2 regions of the Serinicoccus shuyuelongi genome follow, and region 2 is predicted to be linked to the other one. Evidence: predicted binding sites of a transcription regulator. Region 2 holds the regulator's gene; the other holds the start of a gene.

Region 1 (7,358 bases), on a different contig from region 2:
GCGTGGGGTAGGGGTCCTGGCCCACGACCAGCACCCTGACCCTGTCCAGCGGCTGCTCGAACACCCGGAGCACGTGCGCGCCGTCGGGCAGGTAGCCGCGCCCCGCGGCGACCTCCGCCCGGAGGAAGTCGCCGAGCGCGGTGATGTCGTCCTGGACCGGCGCGAGGGCCTCCGCCCAGCTCGGGTGCACCAGGTCGGGCAGCGGGGTGGGGCTCATGGATCCAGGGTATGCGGCCGTGGCGCGACCGGCGACGCCGGAATGACACGCCTGTAGTTCCCGTGTCGTAGACTGACGACGCATCTGATCGGGCCGACGCGGCGAGAGGACTTCACCATGGGCGCTGCCACGCGTGCGCAGCAGGTCGACACCTCCCCGGACCTGTCCGAGCGGGACCGGGAGATCCTCGACTTCGAGAACCGGCACTGGACCTACGCCGGATCCAAGGAGCAGGGCATCAAGGACCTCTTCGACCTCAGCGCCACCCGGTACTACCAGATCCTCAACCAGCTGATCGACAGCGAGTCCGCGCTGGCCCACAAGCCGCTGCTGATCAAGCGCTTGCGCCGGGACCGTTCCCGTCGGCAGCGCTCCCGCTCGATGCGTCGTCTGGGCATCGAGAGCTGACCTGCTTGTAGGGTTCCCTCGACGTCGTCGCTGGCAAGGAGGCCACCGGATGTTGACCGATGTGCAGATCGCTCAGGGAGCCTCGCTGCGACCAATCTCCGAGATCGCCGACGCGCTAGGCCTGGACCCGGGGGAGGTCGAGCCCTACGGGCACGACAAGGCCAAGGTCTCCCTGGGCGTGCTGGACCGCCTCGCGGACACCCCGGACGGCAAGCTGATCCTGGTCACGGCGATCAACCCGACGGCTGCGGGTGAGGGCAAGACCACCACCAACGTGGGTCTGTCGATGGCGCTGAACCGGATCGGCGTGAAGGCGATGACCACCCTGCGCGAGCCCTCCTTGGGGCCGTGCTTCGGGATGAAGGGCGGGGCGGCCGGCGGCGGCTACGCCCAGGTGGTCCCGATGGACGACATCAACCTGCACTTCACCGGCGACTTCCACGCCATCACCTCGGCGCACAACCTGCTCGCCGCGCTGGTGGACAACTCCCTGCACCAGGGCAACCCGTTGCGTCTGGACCCCAAGCGGATCGCCTGGAAGCGGGTGCTCGACATGAACGACCGGGCGCTGCGCAACATCGTCGTCGGGATGGGGGGCAAGGGCGACGGGGTGGTCCGCGAGTCCGGCTTCGAGATCACCGTGGCCAGCGAGATCATGGCGGCCCTGTGCCTGGCCACCGGGCTGGAGGACCTCAAGGAGCGCTTCAGCCGGATCATCGTGGGGCACACCTACGACAAGGAGCCGGTCACCGCCGCCCAGCTGGAGGCGCCCGGCGCGATGGCGATGCTGATGAAGGACGCCGTCAAGCCGAACCTGGTGCAGACCCTGGAGAACACCCCGGCGATCATCCACGGCGGACCGTTCGCCAACATCGCGCACGGGGCCAACTCGGTGCTGGCCACCCGGACGGCGCTGAAGCTCGCCGACTACGTGGTCACCGAGGCCGGGTTCGGCGCGGACCTGGGCGCCGAGAAGTTCTTCGACATCGTCTGCCCGGTGGGTGGGCTGCGTCCGGACGCGGTCGTCCTGGTCGCCACCGTCCGGGCCCTCAAGAAGGGTGGGGGCCAGCACAAGGACGACCTGGCCACCGAGGACCTGGAGGCGTTGGGCACCGGGCTGGCCAACCTCGAGCAGCACCTGGAGAACGTGCAGAAGTACGGCCTGCCGGTGATGGTCGCGCTGAACCGGTTCCCCAGCGACACCGACGCCGAGCTGGACCTGGTGCGGCAGCGCTGCGCCCAGGTCGGCGCGGAGGTGGCCCTCTCCGAGGTCTTCGCGCACGGGGGAGCCGGCGGGGAGGACCTGGCCCGACAGGTGGTCCGGCTGTGCGAGCAGCCGAACAGCTTCGCCCCGCTCTACGACGCCGCCGAGGACATCCTCGCCAAGATCGAACGGGTCGCCACCGAGATCTACCGCGCCGACCGGGTCGAGCTCACCGCCACCGCCCGGACCCAGCTGCAGCAGTTGACCCAGGAGGGGTATGCCCACCTGCCGGTCTGCATGGCGAAGACCCAGTACTCCTTCTCGGACGACCCCACCCTGCTGGGTGCGCCCCGCGGTTTCGCGATCACCGTGCGCGAGCTGGTGGTCAACGCCGGGGCCGGGTTCGTGGTGGCGATGACCGGCGACATCATGCGCATGCCCGGGCTGCCCAGGGTGCCTGCCGCGAACGGCATGGACATCGCCGAGGACGGCACCATCACCGGCCTCAGCTGAGCAAGGTGCTCACGTAGGTCAGAAGCCTCACGCGAAGGCGATGACGATCCCGGCCGTGGTGAGCAGCAGCACCACCGAGATGAGCCGGTAGTTGGCCCATACCGGGACACCCTTCAGGGCCGCGGTCTCCTCGGTCCAGTAGTCCTTCTTCCAGGTGAGCTCCTTGGTCTTGGACTCGTCCGGCGAGGGCCCCAGGATGCTGATCACGACCAGCATCACCACCGAGAGCGCCAGGCTGAGGCCGGCGGCATACAGGAACTGGATGGTCGGCTCCTCCGGCACCACCTGGGTGAGGATGAAGGCCAGCAGCCCGAGCGGCTGCACCACGACCAGGGTGACGAAGGCCGCGGTCGCGCTGATCCGCTTGGAGGCGATGCCGACCAGGAAGACCGCCACCACCGGTGGCACCAGGAACGACAGCACCGACTGCAGGTACTCGTAGAGGGTGTCGAACTGGGCGATGAAGGGTGCCCACGCGATGGCCACCACCAGCGCCACCACCGTCGCCACCCGGCCGCTGAAGACCAGTCCGCGCTGCGAGGTGTCCGGCCGCAAGGTCTTGACGAAGTCCATCGTGACGATCGTCGAGGCGGAGTTGAGGATGGAGTCGACGGTCGAGGTGATCGCCGCGATCACGGCGGCCAGGATCAGGCCGCGGACACCCACCGGGAGCAGGTCGAAGACCAGGGTCGGGAAGACGGTGTCCGGGTCGTCCAGCTCGGGGTAGATCGCCAGGGCCATCACGCCCGGCAGGATGAACAGGAAGAGGAAGGCCAGCTTGATGAAGCCGGCCAGCAGCGAGCCCCAGCGCCCGTGGTCCAGGGACTTGGCGCCCAGCGTGCGCTGGACCACCAGCTGGTTGGTGGTCCAGTAGTACAGGCCGATGACCAGGACCCCGGTGATCAGCCCGGGCCAGGGCAGGTCCGGGTTGTCGGCGGGCAGGATGAGGCTCATCCGCTCCTCGCCCGCCGCCTCGGTGACCGCGTCCCAGGAGCCGACGGCGTTGAAGGTGGCGATCAGCACGATGACGCCGCCGATCAGCGTCACCGTCGCCTGGATGGAGTCGCTGATGATGACCGCGCCCAGGCCCCCGATGACGGTGTAGACGGCAGCCAGCAGCGCCAGCACCGCCACCGACACGAGCATCGGGACGTCCGGGTAGAGCACCTTGACGACGACCGCGCCCGCGAAGAGGGCCGCGGCCATGTCGATGAACATGTTGGCGAAGAGGTTGAAGCCCGCGAACGCCATCCGGGAGCGCCGGTCGTAGCGCTGCTCCAGGTACTCCGGCAGCGTGAAGACCTTGGAGCGCAGGTAGAACGGGAGGATGAAGAAGATGAAGATGACCAGGATGACGGCCGACATCCACTCGTAGGCGAAGATCGAGATGCCCTGCTCGTAGGCCCCGCCGGCCAGCCCGACGAAGGTGGCGCCGGACATGTTGGTGGCGACCAGGGACAGGCCGACGAAGGGCCACAGGAAGTTGCGGCCGCCGAGGAAGTAGTCCTCGGACTCGTCCGTCTCCTTGCCGCCGGCCTTGGCCTTCTTCTTCATCCGGGACTGCGCGACCAGCGGGATGATCCTGCTCAGCACCAGGTAGGCGATGATCACCGACAGGTCGAGCGCGCGCACGGTGAAGTCGGGGGTGCTGCCACCGGCGGACATCGGCAGCAGCACGTCGGAGATCATCGGCGGCCCTCCTCGTCCCGGACCACCAGCACGGCACAGGGGGCGTGCCGCACCACCTGCTCGGCGTCGTTGCCGAGCAGGGCCCGGGTCAGGGCGTTCTGCCCGCGGTGGCCGATGACGACCAGGTCTGCCTCGAGCTCGCCGCGGCGGAGCAGGATCTGCTCGGTGGCCCGCCCGGTCCGCACGGTGCCGGACGCCACATCCACCCCGGCCTCCTCGAGCTCGAGCACGGCGGCCGCCAGCACGGTATGCGCCTCAGCGAGGATCCGTTCCCGCTGGGCCGGTCCCAGCGGCGCGGGGGTGGTCCAGGTGGAGACCAGGGCGACGTGCAGGACGTGCACCTCGGCGCCGGTGTCGGCGGCGAGCTGGGCGACCCGTCGGCCGGCCAGCGTGGCGCTGGTCGACCCGTCGGTGGCGAGGAGGATGCGCTCAGGGAAAGGCATGACCGTGTTCCTGTCGGCGGTGACGTGCAGATCATCCTGGGTGGGGCGCCGGGCCTGCGCAAGGGTCGGACGGCAAGTTCACCCCCACGGGTGAGTTCGGCGTGTGCCCCCCGCGGCGCAACGGCCCGGAAACGACCGGCACCTAGACTGCGGGGCATGAGCGAGGTGTCCTGGCGTGAGGTGGCACCCGGTGTGCACGTGCGCCGGCACGAGGAGCTGAAGCTCAACTGCGGCCTGGTGGTGGGGGAGCAGCGGGCCCTGGTCGTGGACACCCGGAGCTTCCACCGGCAGGGCAGCGACCTGCTCCGGGCCGTCCGGGAGATCACCGACCTCGAGCTGGTGGTGGTCAACACGCACGCGCACTTCGACCACTGCTTCGGCAACGCCGCCTTCCGCGACTCGCAGATCTACGCCCACTCCGGTGCCGCCGACGACCTGCTCCGCACCGGTGAGCACCAGCGGCGCCAGGTGGTCGAGCACCTGCGCAGCACGGACCGCGAGGAGATCGCCCGGGACGTCGAGGCCACCGAGATCGTGCTGCCGTTCTACCTCGTCGAGGAGGACACCGCCATCGACCTGGGCGGGCGCGAGGTGGAGCTGCTCTACGCCGGCCGGGGGCATACCGACCACGACCTGGCGGTCGCCGTCCCGGACGCCGGGGTGGTCTTCGCCGGGGACCTGGTGGAGGAGGGCGCGGACCCGGCCATGGAGGACGCCTTCCCGATGGAGTGGGCCGCCACCCTGCATGCACTGCTGGAACGGCCCGCCGGCGTGCTGTCCGAGACCTGGGTGCCCGGCCACGGCCGGGTGGTCGACCGGTCCTTCGTGCAGGAGCAGGCCGCCCTGCTGGGTCGGCTCGCGGAGACGTTCACCGAGGTGCTCGCCGGCCGACCCACCGGGGTCGACGCGCTCGCCAGCGCCGCCAGAGGCCTCGGCCTGGAGGACCACACCCTGCGTCAGGCGGCGGTGCGGGCCCTGGAGCTGAGGTCCGGACCGACCTCCTGAGGGGTGCGCGCACCCTCTCGCCGGGGCCGGTCCGGCGACCTGCCGGGCGGCGTATTTGCACTCGGGGGTGTCGAGTGCTCATCATGGACCTAGCACTCTCACCCCGAGAGTGATAACAACCGACCGGCTTGCCGAGGGTCGGGAGCCGAGGCGACAGGAGCCCCGGCGATCCGGCTCGTCCGTCGCGGGCGGCACCCGGTCATCCATTTCGTCCACGTGTGGAGGAAACAGCGCAGATGGCCAAGACCATTGCTTTCGACGAGGAGGCTCGCCGCGGGCTCGAAAAGGGTATGAACACCCTTGCCGACGCCGTGAAGGTGACCCTCGGCCCCAAGGGCCGCAACGTCGTGCTCGAGAAGAAGTGGGGAGCCCCCACCATCACCAACGATGGTGTGAGCATCGCCAAGGAGATCGAGCTCGAGGACCCCTACGAGAAGATCGGCGCCGAGCTGGTCAAGGAGGTCGCGAAGAAGACCGATGACGTCGCTGGTGACGGCACCACCACCGCGACCGTCCTCGCCCAGGCCATGGTTCGCGAGGGGCTGCGCAACGTCGCGGCCGGCGCGAACCCGATGGCCCTGAAGCGGGGCATCGAGGTCGCCGTCAAGGCGGTCAACGACAGCCTGCTGTCCATGGCGAAGGAGGTCGACACCAAGGAGCAGATCGCGCAGTCCGCGAGCATCTCCGCGGCCGACACCGAGATCGGCGAGATGATCGCCGAGGCCATGGACAAGGTCGGCAACGAGGGTGTCATCACCGTCGAGGAGTCCAACACCTTCGGCCTGGAGCTCGAGCTCACCGAGGGTATGCGGTTCGACAAGGGCTACATCAGCCCCTACTTCGTGACCGACACCGAGCGCATGGAGGCCGTCCTGGAGGACGCCTACGTGCTGGTCGTGAACTCCAAGATCTCCTCGGTCAAGGACCTGCTCCCGCTGCTGGAGAAGGTCATGCAGTCCGGCAAGCCGCTGATGATCATCTCCGAGGACGTCGAGGGCGAAGGCCTGGCGACCCTGGTGGTCAACAAGATCCGCGGCAACTTCAAGTCCGTGGCCGTCAAGGCCCCGGGCTTCGGTGACCGGCGCAAGGCCATGCTGGCCGACATCGCCATCCTCACCGGTGGCCAGGTCATCTCCGAGGAGGTCGGTCTCAAGCTGGAGACCGCCGAGCTCGACATGCTGGGCACCGCCCGCAAGGTCGTGGTCACCAAGGACGAGACCACCATCGTCGAGGGCGGCGGCGACGCCGACCAGATCGCCGGCCGGGTCGCGCAGATCCGCAACGAGATCGACAACTCGGACTCGGACTACGACCGCGAGAAGCTGCAGGAGCGCCTGGCCAAGCTGGCCGGTGGCGTGGCCGTCATCAAGGCGGGCGCGGCGACCGAGGTCGAGCTCAAGGAGCGCAAGCACCGCATCGAGGACGCCGTCCGCAACGCCAAGGCCGCGGTCGAGGAGGGCATCGTCGCCGGTGGTGGCGTGGCTCTCATCCAGGCGTCCACGGCCTTCGAGGGTCTCTCGCTCACGGGTGACGAGGCCACCGGCGCCAACATCGTCAAGGTCGCCATCGAGGCCCCGCTCAAGCAGATCGCGATCAACGCCGGTCTCGAGGGTGGCGTCGTGGCGGAGAAGGTGCGCAACCTGACCCCGGGTCACGGCCTCAACGCCGCGACCGGCGAGTACGGCGACATGCTGGGCTTCGGCGTCGCCGACCCGGTGAAGGTGACCCGTTCTGCCCTGCAGAACGCGGCCTCCATCGCCGCGCTGTTCCTGACCACCGAGGCAGTCATCGCCGACAAGCCGGAGAAGACCCCGGCCATGCCGGCCGGTGACGGCGGCATGGGTGGCATGGGCGGCATGGACTTCTGACCCACCCGGGT
Region 2 (7,358 bases):
GAGCAGGATCCAGCCGGGGATGGCCCACAGGAAGCCCAGGCCCAGGGTGAAGATGACGCTGATCCAGAGCAGCACGCTGGCGATGGTCAGGCTCAGGTTGAAGTTGAAGGCGCCGGCCGAGGCGGTACGCACCGCCGCGGACCGGTCCTTGTAGAACAGCCAGATCAGCAACGGGCCCAGGAAGGGCAACCAGCCGACGCTGATCAGCATCGCCACCGGCGCGGACAGGTGGGCCAGCAGCATCATGGTCCGCTCCTCGCCCTGCGGACGTCCGGCGGGCTGGTTCGGGTACGGCTGCTGACCGCTGGGGGGATAGGGGTTCTGGCTCATGGGGCTCACTCCTCGGGTGGCACGGTGACGAAGTCGATCAACTCTTCGACGCTGGCGAGCAGCGTCGGTTCCAGGTCGCTGTAGGAACGAACGGTGGACAGGATCTTCTTCCACCCCAGGGCCACGTCGGTCTGGCTGGAGTGCGGCCAGCCGAGCTCGGCCAGGATCCCGTGCTTCCAGGACCGGCCGCGCTCGATGACGGGCCATGCGGTCAACCCCAGGCGGGCCGGCTTGACCGACTGCCAGACGTCGACGTAGGGGTGGCCGAGGATGCGCACGTGCGGGCTCAGCCCGGCCGCACCCTGCACGATCCTGCTCTCCTTGGTGCCCGGCACCAGGTGGTCGACCAGGATGCCGAGGCGGGCGTCCCGGTGCGGGCCGAAGCCGCGGATCTCCCCGGCCAGGTCGTCGACGCCGTTGAGCATCTCGACGACCACCCCCTCGCCGCGCAGGTCGTCGCCCCAGACCTTCTCCACCAGCTCCGCGTCGTGCTTGCCCTCGACCCAGATCCGGGAGCCGCTGGCCACCCGCGCCGGTGCCGCCTGGGCCCGGACCGAACCGCTGGCCGTCCGGGCGGCGGCGGAGGCGGCAGCGGCCACCTGCGCGGCCCGTTCGCGGGTGTCCGGGACGAGCACCACGGGTGCGCCGTCGACCAGGAAGCCGGGCCCCAGCGGGAAACCCTTGCGCCGGCCGCGGCGGTCCTCGAGGTGGACCACCTGCATACCCCCGGCCTTCTCGACCGCGACCACGGCGCCGCACCAGCCGGTCTGCACGTCCTCCACCACCAGCCCGGCCTCGGCGACCAGCTCTCTGGCGCGACCCCGCCGGGGTGCGCGCCAGTCGGTGGCCAGGACGTCGGTGCCGTAGCGATCACTCACACCGCCCGACGGTACCGTCTGCACATGAGCACCCGCACCGAGAAGGACAGCATGGGCCCCGTCGAGGTGGCCGCCGACCGCTACTGGGGAGCGCAGACGCAGCGCAGCCTCGGCAACTTCGACATCGGCCGTGACGCCTTCGTGTGGGGTCGGCCGATGATCCGCGCCCTCGGGGTGCTGAAGAAGTCCGCGGCCCGGGCCAACGCCGACCTGGGAGAGCTGGACGCCCTCGACGAGCGGGCGCGGGCAGCCCTGGTCCAGGCGGCGGACGAGGTCGTGCGCGGCGAGCTGGACGAGCACTTCCCGCTGGTCGTCTTCCAGACCGGCAGCGGCACCCAGAGCAACATGAACAGCAACGAGGTGATCGCGCACCGCGCCGACGAGATCCTCACCGGCGAGCTCTCCGCCGAACGCACCGTCCACCCGAACGACCACGTCAACCGTGGCCAGAGCAGCAACGACACCTTCCCGACCGCCATGCACGTGGCCGTGGCCCTGGAGCTGAGCGAGCGCTTGTACGCCCCGGTCGAGCAGCTGCGGGACACGCTGGCTGCCAAGGCGGAGGAGTTCTCCGACGTGGTCAAGACCGGACGCACCCACCTGCAGGACGCCACCCCGCTCACCCTCGGCCAGGAGATCGGCGGTTGGGTGGCCCAGCTCGACTTCGGCCTGGAGCAGGTGCGGCACGCGCACACCGGGGTGCTGCGGCTGGCGATCGGTGGCACCGCGGTCGGCACCGGCCTGAACGCGCACCCCGACTTCGGTACTGCGTGCGCGGCCTACATCGCGCAGGAGACCGGTCAGGACTTCGCCGTGGCCCCCGACCACTTCGCCTCGCTGTCGGCGCACGACGAGCTGGTCGCGGTCAGCGCCGCGCTGCGCACCCTGTCCGGCGCCCTGATGAAGATCGCCAACGATGTGCGCTGGCTTGCCAGCGGGCCGCGGACCGGGATCGGCGAGATCACCATCCCGGAGAACGAGCCGGGCTCGAGCATCATGCCCGGCAAGGTGAACCCGACCCAGTCCGAGGCGCTCACCATGGTCGTCACCCGGGTCTTCGGCAACGACGCCTGCGTGGCCTTCGCCGGCACCCAGGGCAACTTCCAGCTCAACGTCTTCAAGCCGGTGATGGCGCACGCCGTGCTGGAGTCGATCCGGCTGATCGCCGACGGCTGCCGCAGCTTCGACGAGCACTGCGCGTCCGGGATCGAGCCGCACACCGCCAAGATCGAGGAGAACCTCGCCCGCAACCTCATGCTGGTGACCGCGCTGAACCCCCACATCGGCTACGACGCCGCGGCTGCGATCGCCAAGACCGCGCACCGGCAGGGACTGACGCTGCGCGAGGCGGCGCTGGACAGCGGTCTGCTGACCGGCGAGCAGTTCGACGCCTGGGTGGTGCCGGCCGACATGACCCACCCGCGGGCGGTCGACTGACCGCCGCTCGCCCGGTCGGACGCGGGGCTCCGGGTGCCGGACCCCCGAACGGGTAGACTGGCACTCGGGAATGACGAGTGCCAGCAGCGCCACGCCGACCGGCCAGGAGGGAGAACGATGAGCGACGACCGCAGGCTCGAGGTGCTCCGCGCCATCGTGCAGGACTACGTGCGCACCTCCGAGCCGGTCGGGTCCCGGTCCCTGCTGGAGCGCCACCAGCTGGGGGTCTCCGCGGCCACCGTCCGCAACGACATGGCCGTGCTCGAGGAGGAAGGCCTGATCACCGCGCCGCACACCAGCGCGGGCCGGGTGCCCACCGACGCCGGCTACCGGATGTTCGTGGACCGGCTGCAGCAGATCAAGCCGATGACCCGGGCCGAGCGGGCCGCGATCGCCCGCTTCCTGGACGGCGCGGTCGACCTGGACGACGTGGTCTCCCGCACCACCCGGCTGCTCTCCAGCCTGACCCAGCAGGTGGCCGTCATGCAGTACCCCCGGCTGTCCCGGTCGGCGGTGCGGCACGTCGAGCTGGTCCCGGTCGGGGGCACCCGGCTGATGATCGTCCTCATCGTCGACACCGGGCGGGTCGAGCAGCGGGTGGTCGACGTCGGACGCGACCTGACCGGGGACCCGGACGTGGTGGCCCAGCTGCGCGGCGTCGTCAACGAGCTGTCCGTCGGGCAGCGGTTGAACGAGGTGGGCGCCCGCCTGGCCGACGCCGACGAGCGGGTCGCCCCGGCGGACGCCGAGCTGGCCCGCACCGTCGTGGACGCGCTGACCCTGGCGGCGCAGGAGCGTGCCGAGGAGCGGGTCGCTCTGGCCGGCACCGCCAACCTGGCCCGGGTGGGCAGCGACTTCCCGACCTCGCTGTCCCAGGTGCTGGAGGCGCTCGAGGAGCACGTGGTGCTGCTCCGGTTGATGGGCAGCATGGCAACCGTCGACCGGACCGAGGCGGTGGCCGTCGCGATCGGTGCGGAGAACCCCTACGAGCCGTTGCGCACCACCTCCGTCATCGCCACCACCTACGGGACGGCGGGCGGCCTCGGTGTCGTCGGCCCGACCCGGATGGACTACCCGCAGACGATGGCCACCGTCCGTGCCGTCGCCCACTACGTCGCCGACATGCTCGACGGGTGAGCAACCTCACGGCATACCCGAGAAGCACGCACCGTTGACGAGTGCGGACCTGACCTGTTGACCGTTACGCAACCCCAAGGACATGCCACCCCGTGAATGACTACTACACCGACCTCGGAGTCTCCCGCGAGGCCTCTGCCGAGGAGATCAAGAAGGCCTACCGCAAGAAGGCCCGCCAGCTGCACCCGGACGTGAACCCCGGGGCCGAGGCGGAGGCCGAGTTCAAGCGGGTCAGCCAGGCCTACGACGTGCTCGGCGACCAGGCCAAGCGCGCCTCCTACGACCGCGGCCAGGACCCCTACGGCGGGGCCACCGGCGGCTACGGCCAGGGCTTCACCTTCAGCGACATCATGGACGCCTTCTTCGGCGGCACCTCCGCGGGCACCCGCGGCCCCCGCGGCCGGGTCCAGCGTGGCCACGACGCGCTGGTCCGCCTCGACATCGACCTGGCGACCGCCGTCTTCGGCGGCGAGCAGACCCTGCAGATCGACACCGCGGTGGTCTGCAGCACCTGCACCGGGGCCGGCGCCCAGCCGGGCAGCGGCACCCGCACGTGCGACGTGTGCAGCGGACGCGGCGAGGTGCAGCAGGTGCAGCGCTCCTTCCTCGGTCAGGTGATGACCTCCCGTCCCTGCCAGGCCTGCCGCGGCTACGGCGACGTCATCGAGCACCCCTGCTTCGACTGCTCCGGGGAGGGGCGCGTGCGGACCCGTCGCGACCTCACCCTCAAGGTGCCCGGCGGCGTCGACTCCGGCACCCGGATCGCGCTCGCCGGCGAGGGCGAGGTCGGACCGTTCGGCGGCGACGCCGGGGACCTCTACGTCGAGATCGCCGTCGAGGCGCACGACACCTTCCAGCGCCAGGGCGACGACCTGCACTGCACCCTGGAGGTGCCGATGACCGCGGCCGCCCTGGGGGTCACCCTCCCCGTCGAGACCCTGGACGGGCCGGTCGAGGTCGACCTGCGGGCCGGCACCCAGCCCGGCCAGACGATCCGGCTCGACGAGAAGGGCGTCACCCACCTGCGCGGCCAGGGGCGTGGGGACCTCGTCGTCCACCTCGACGTGAAGGTGCCGACCAGGCTCACCGACACCCAGCGCGACCTGCTCGCCCAGCTCGCCGAGAGCCGAGGTGAGTCGGTGCCGACCGGGCGGATGGGCAGCGCCCACTCCCGCAAGCACAGCCTCTGGGACGCCCTGCGGGGTCGCTGACCAGATGAGTGCACCGCTGTTCCTGGTCGATCCCGGGTCGCTCCGGGCGGACGAGTTGCTGCTCGGGGGGGACGAGGGGCGGCACGCCGTCACCGTGCAGCGGATCCGCGCCGGTGAGCAGGTGCTCGTCGCCGACGGCCAGGGCAGCGGCGCGCTCTGCCGGGTCGAGGCGGTGCGCCCGGGAGAGGCCGACCTGGTGGTGCTCGACCGCCTCGACTCCCCGGCGCCGGCCCTCAGGCTGGTGCTGGTGCAGGCCCTGGCGAAGGGGGACCGGGACCACCAGGCCATCGAGGCGGCGACCGAGCTCGACGTGGACGAGGTGGTGCCCTGGCAGGCCGGCCGCAGCGTGGTCCGCTGGCGTGGGGACCGGGGCGTCAAGGCGGCCCGCCGGTGGGAGCAGGTCCTGCGGGCCGCGACCAAGCAGTCCCGCCGGCTGCGGGTCCCGGTGCTGGGGGAGACGGTGGAGCTGTCCGCCCTGCTGGAGCGGGTGCAGACCGCGGACCTGGCCCTGGTGCTGCACGAGGAGGCGACCCGCCCGCTGTCGGACGTGCCGCTGCCCGAGGCGGGGGAGGTGCTGCTGGTGGTCGGCCCGGAGGGGGGCGTCTCGCCGGACGAGCTGGACGCCCTGACCGGGGCGGGGGCATACCCGGTGCGGCTCGGGAGCACCGTGCTGCGCACCTCGACCGCCGGTCCGGCCGCGCTGGCCGTGCTGAACTCCACCACGAGGTGGCGGTGACCGGGCAGCAGCCCGAGGCCCGCCCGCGCAGCCGCGACATCTTCGCACCGGGCATCCGTAGCGCCTCGGTCGGTGCCACCGCGCTGATCGCCCTCTTCGCGCTGGAGTACATCGCCGTCGGCGCAGCGATGCCGACCGTCGCCGCGGCCCTGGACGGCTACCACCTCTACAACATGGCCTTCGGCGCGACCGTCGCCGCGAGCGTGGTGGGGATGGTCGTCGGCGGCTGGTGGGCCGACCGTCAGGGACCGCGCCCCAGCGTGGTCACCGGGACCGCGCTCTTCGCCGGCGGCCTGCTGCTGGCGGGCACCGCCGTCAGCATGGAGGTCTTCGTCCTGGGCCGCGCCCTGCAGGGCCTGGGCAGCGGCGCCTCCACGGTCGCCCTCTACGTGGTCATCGCCCAGCGGGTGCCCGACCGGCTGCGTCCCGCGGTCTTCTCGCTGCTGGCCGCGGCCTGGGTGGTGCCGGGGCTCGCCGGGCCGCTGCTCACCGGGGCGATGGTCGAGCACCTGTCCTGGCGCTGGGTCTTCCTCGGGGTGGTCCCGCTGGCGGCGCTGTCGCTGTGGGTGCTGGGCCCGGCGCTGCGGGCGACCCGCCGCGGGGGCGTCGGCGCGCACCTGCGCCGCACGACGATCCTGTGGGCGGTCGCCGCGGCGCTCAGCGTCGGCGTGCTCAACCTGGCCGGCGAGCGGGTCGAGGGGCGCGAGTACGCCATCGGGGCGGTCTCCCTGCTGGTGCTGCTGGTCGCCGCCCGGCAGCTGCTGCCGCGCGGCACCCTGACGCTGGGTCGTGGGCTGCCGTCGGTGATCGGCGTGCGCGGGGCCCTCGGCGGGTCGTTCGTGGCGGCCGAGGCCTACCTGCCGTTGATGCTGAGGGACGAGCACGGCTACTCCCCGGCGCAGGCCGGCGGTGCCCTGGCCGCCGCCTCGGTCGCCTGGGCACTGGGGTCCTGGTGGCAGAGCCGGTTCCCGCCCGGCGTGGACCGGTATGCGCTGATGATGGTCGGGGTCGTGCTCTACACCGTGCTGATGGGCGTGCTGGCGCTGGTGTTCTGGACCTCCCAGCCCGGGTGGATGGTGATCGCCGTGTACGGGCTGGCGACCCTCGGGGTCGGGCTGGCCTACCCCACCACCTCGTTGCTGACGATGCGGCTGTCACCGGAGGCCGAGATCGGCCACAACTCCAGCGCGCTGCAGGTGGGGGAGGCGCTCAGCAGCGCCCTGGCACTGGCGCTGACCGGGGTGGTCTTCGGGCTCTACTACGCCTCCGCGCCGCACCTGGCCTTCGTCGGCACCCTGGTCGTCGCGCTCGGGGTGGGTGCCCTGTCCGTGCTCAGCGCCCTGCGGGCGCGGCCCGCGCAGGGGGCGGACGTCACCGCCGCCGTCTAGACTGGAGATCCCATGACAGAGACCGACACCAGCACGTCCCCCACCCCGCCCACGCACACCGTCGTCATCCCCGACGACGTGTCCATGGTCAGCCTGCTCGGCCCGCACGACGAGCTGCTGCGCACCATCGAGCGCGCCTTCCCCCAGGTGGGCGTGCACGTGCGCGGCAACGAGTTCCGGGTGACCGGCGACTCCGGTGAGCTCGCGCTCGTCGAGCGCCTGGTCGACGAGCTGCAGTCCA

The links. The regulator HrcA, encoded in region 2, represses chaperone genes, less so after heat shock. The targets are predictions, from matches to a motif close to TTNGCACTCGNNNNNNNCGAGTGCNAA.
Region 1: a site for HrcA is predicted at 5,569-5,595, ahead of groL (chaperonin GroEL). Genes of this name have one in related genera too.

Annotation. Positions count from the first base shown of each region.
Region 1 is NZ_JBJFZU010000013.1:91,233-98,590, forward strand. Features, by position in the region: gene ACI3EY_RS15220 (uracil-DNA glycosylase) at 1-217, opposite strand, end outside; gene ACI3EY_RS15225 (DUF3263 domain-containing protein) at 335-625, shown strand; gene ACI3EY_RS15230 (formate--tetrahydrofolate ligase) at 675-2,342, shown strand; gene ACI3EY_RS15235 (sodium:solute symporter family transporter) at 2,370-4,031, opposite strand; gene ACI3EY_RS15240 (universal stress protein) at 4,028-4,474, opposite strand; gene ACI3EY_RS15245 (MBL fold metallo-hydrolase) at 4,631-5,479, shown strand; gene groL (chaperonin GroEL) at 5,716-7,347, shown strand.
Region 2 is NZ_JBJFZU010000006.1:97,825-105,182, reverse strand. Features, by position in the region: gene ACI3EY_RS09655 (DUF4870 domain-containing protein) at 1-330, opposite strand, end outside; gene ACI3EY_RS09650 (DUF3097 family protein) at 336-1,208, opposite strand; gene fumC (class II fumarate hydratase) at 1,233-2,645, shown strand; gene hrcA (heat-inducible transcriptional repressor HrcA) at 2,763-3,782, shown strand; gene dnaJ (molecular chaperone DnaJ) at 3,875-4,993, shown strand; gene ACI3EY_RS09630 (16S rRNA (uracil(1498)-N(3))-methyltransferase) at 4,998-5,729, shown strand; gene ACI3EY_RS09625 (MFS transporter) at 5,726-7,117, shown strand; gene ACI3EY_RS09620 (PhoH family protein) at 7,130-7,358, shown strand, end outside.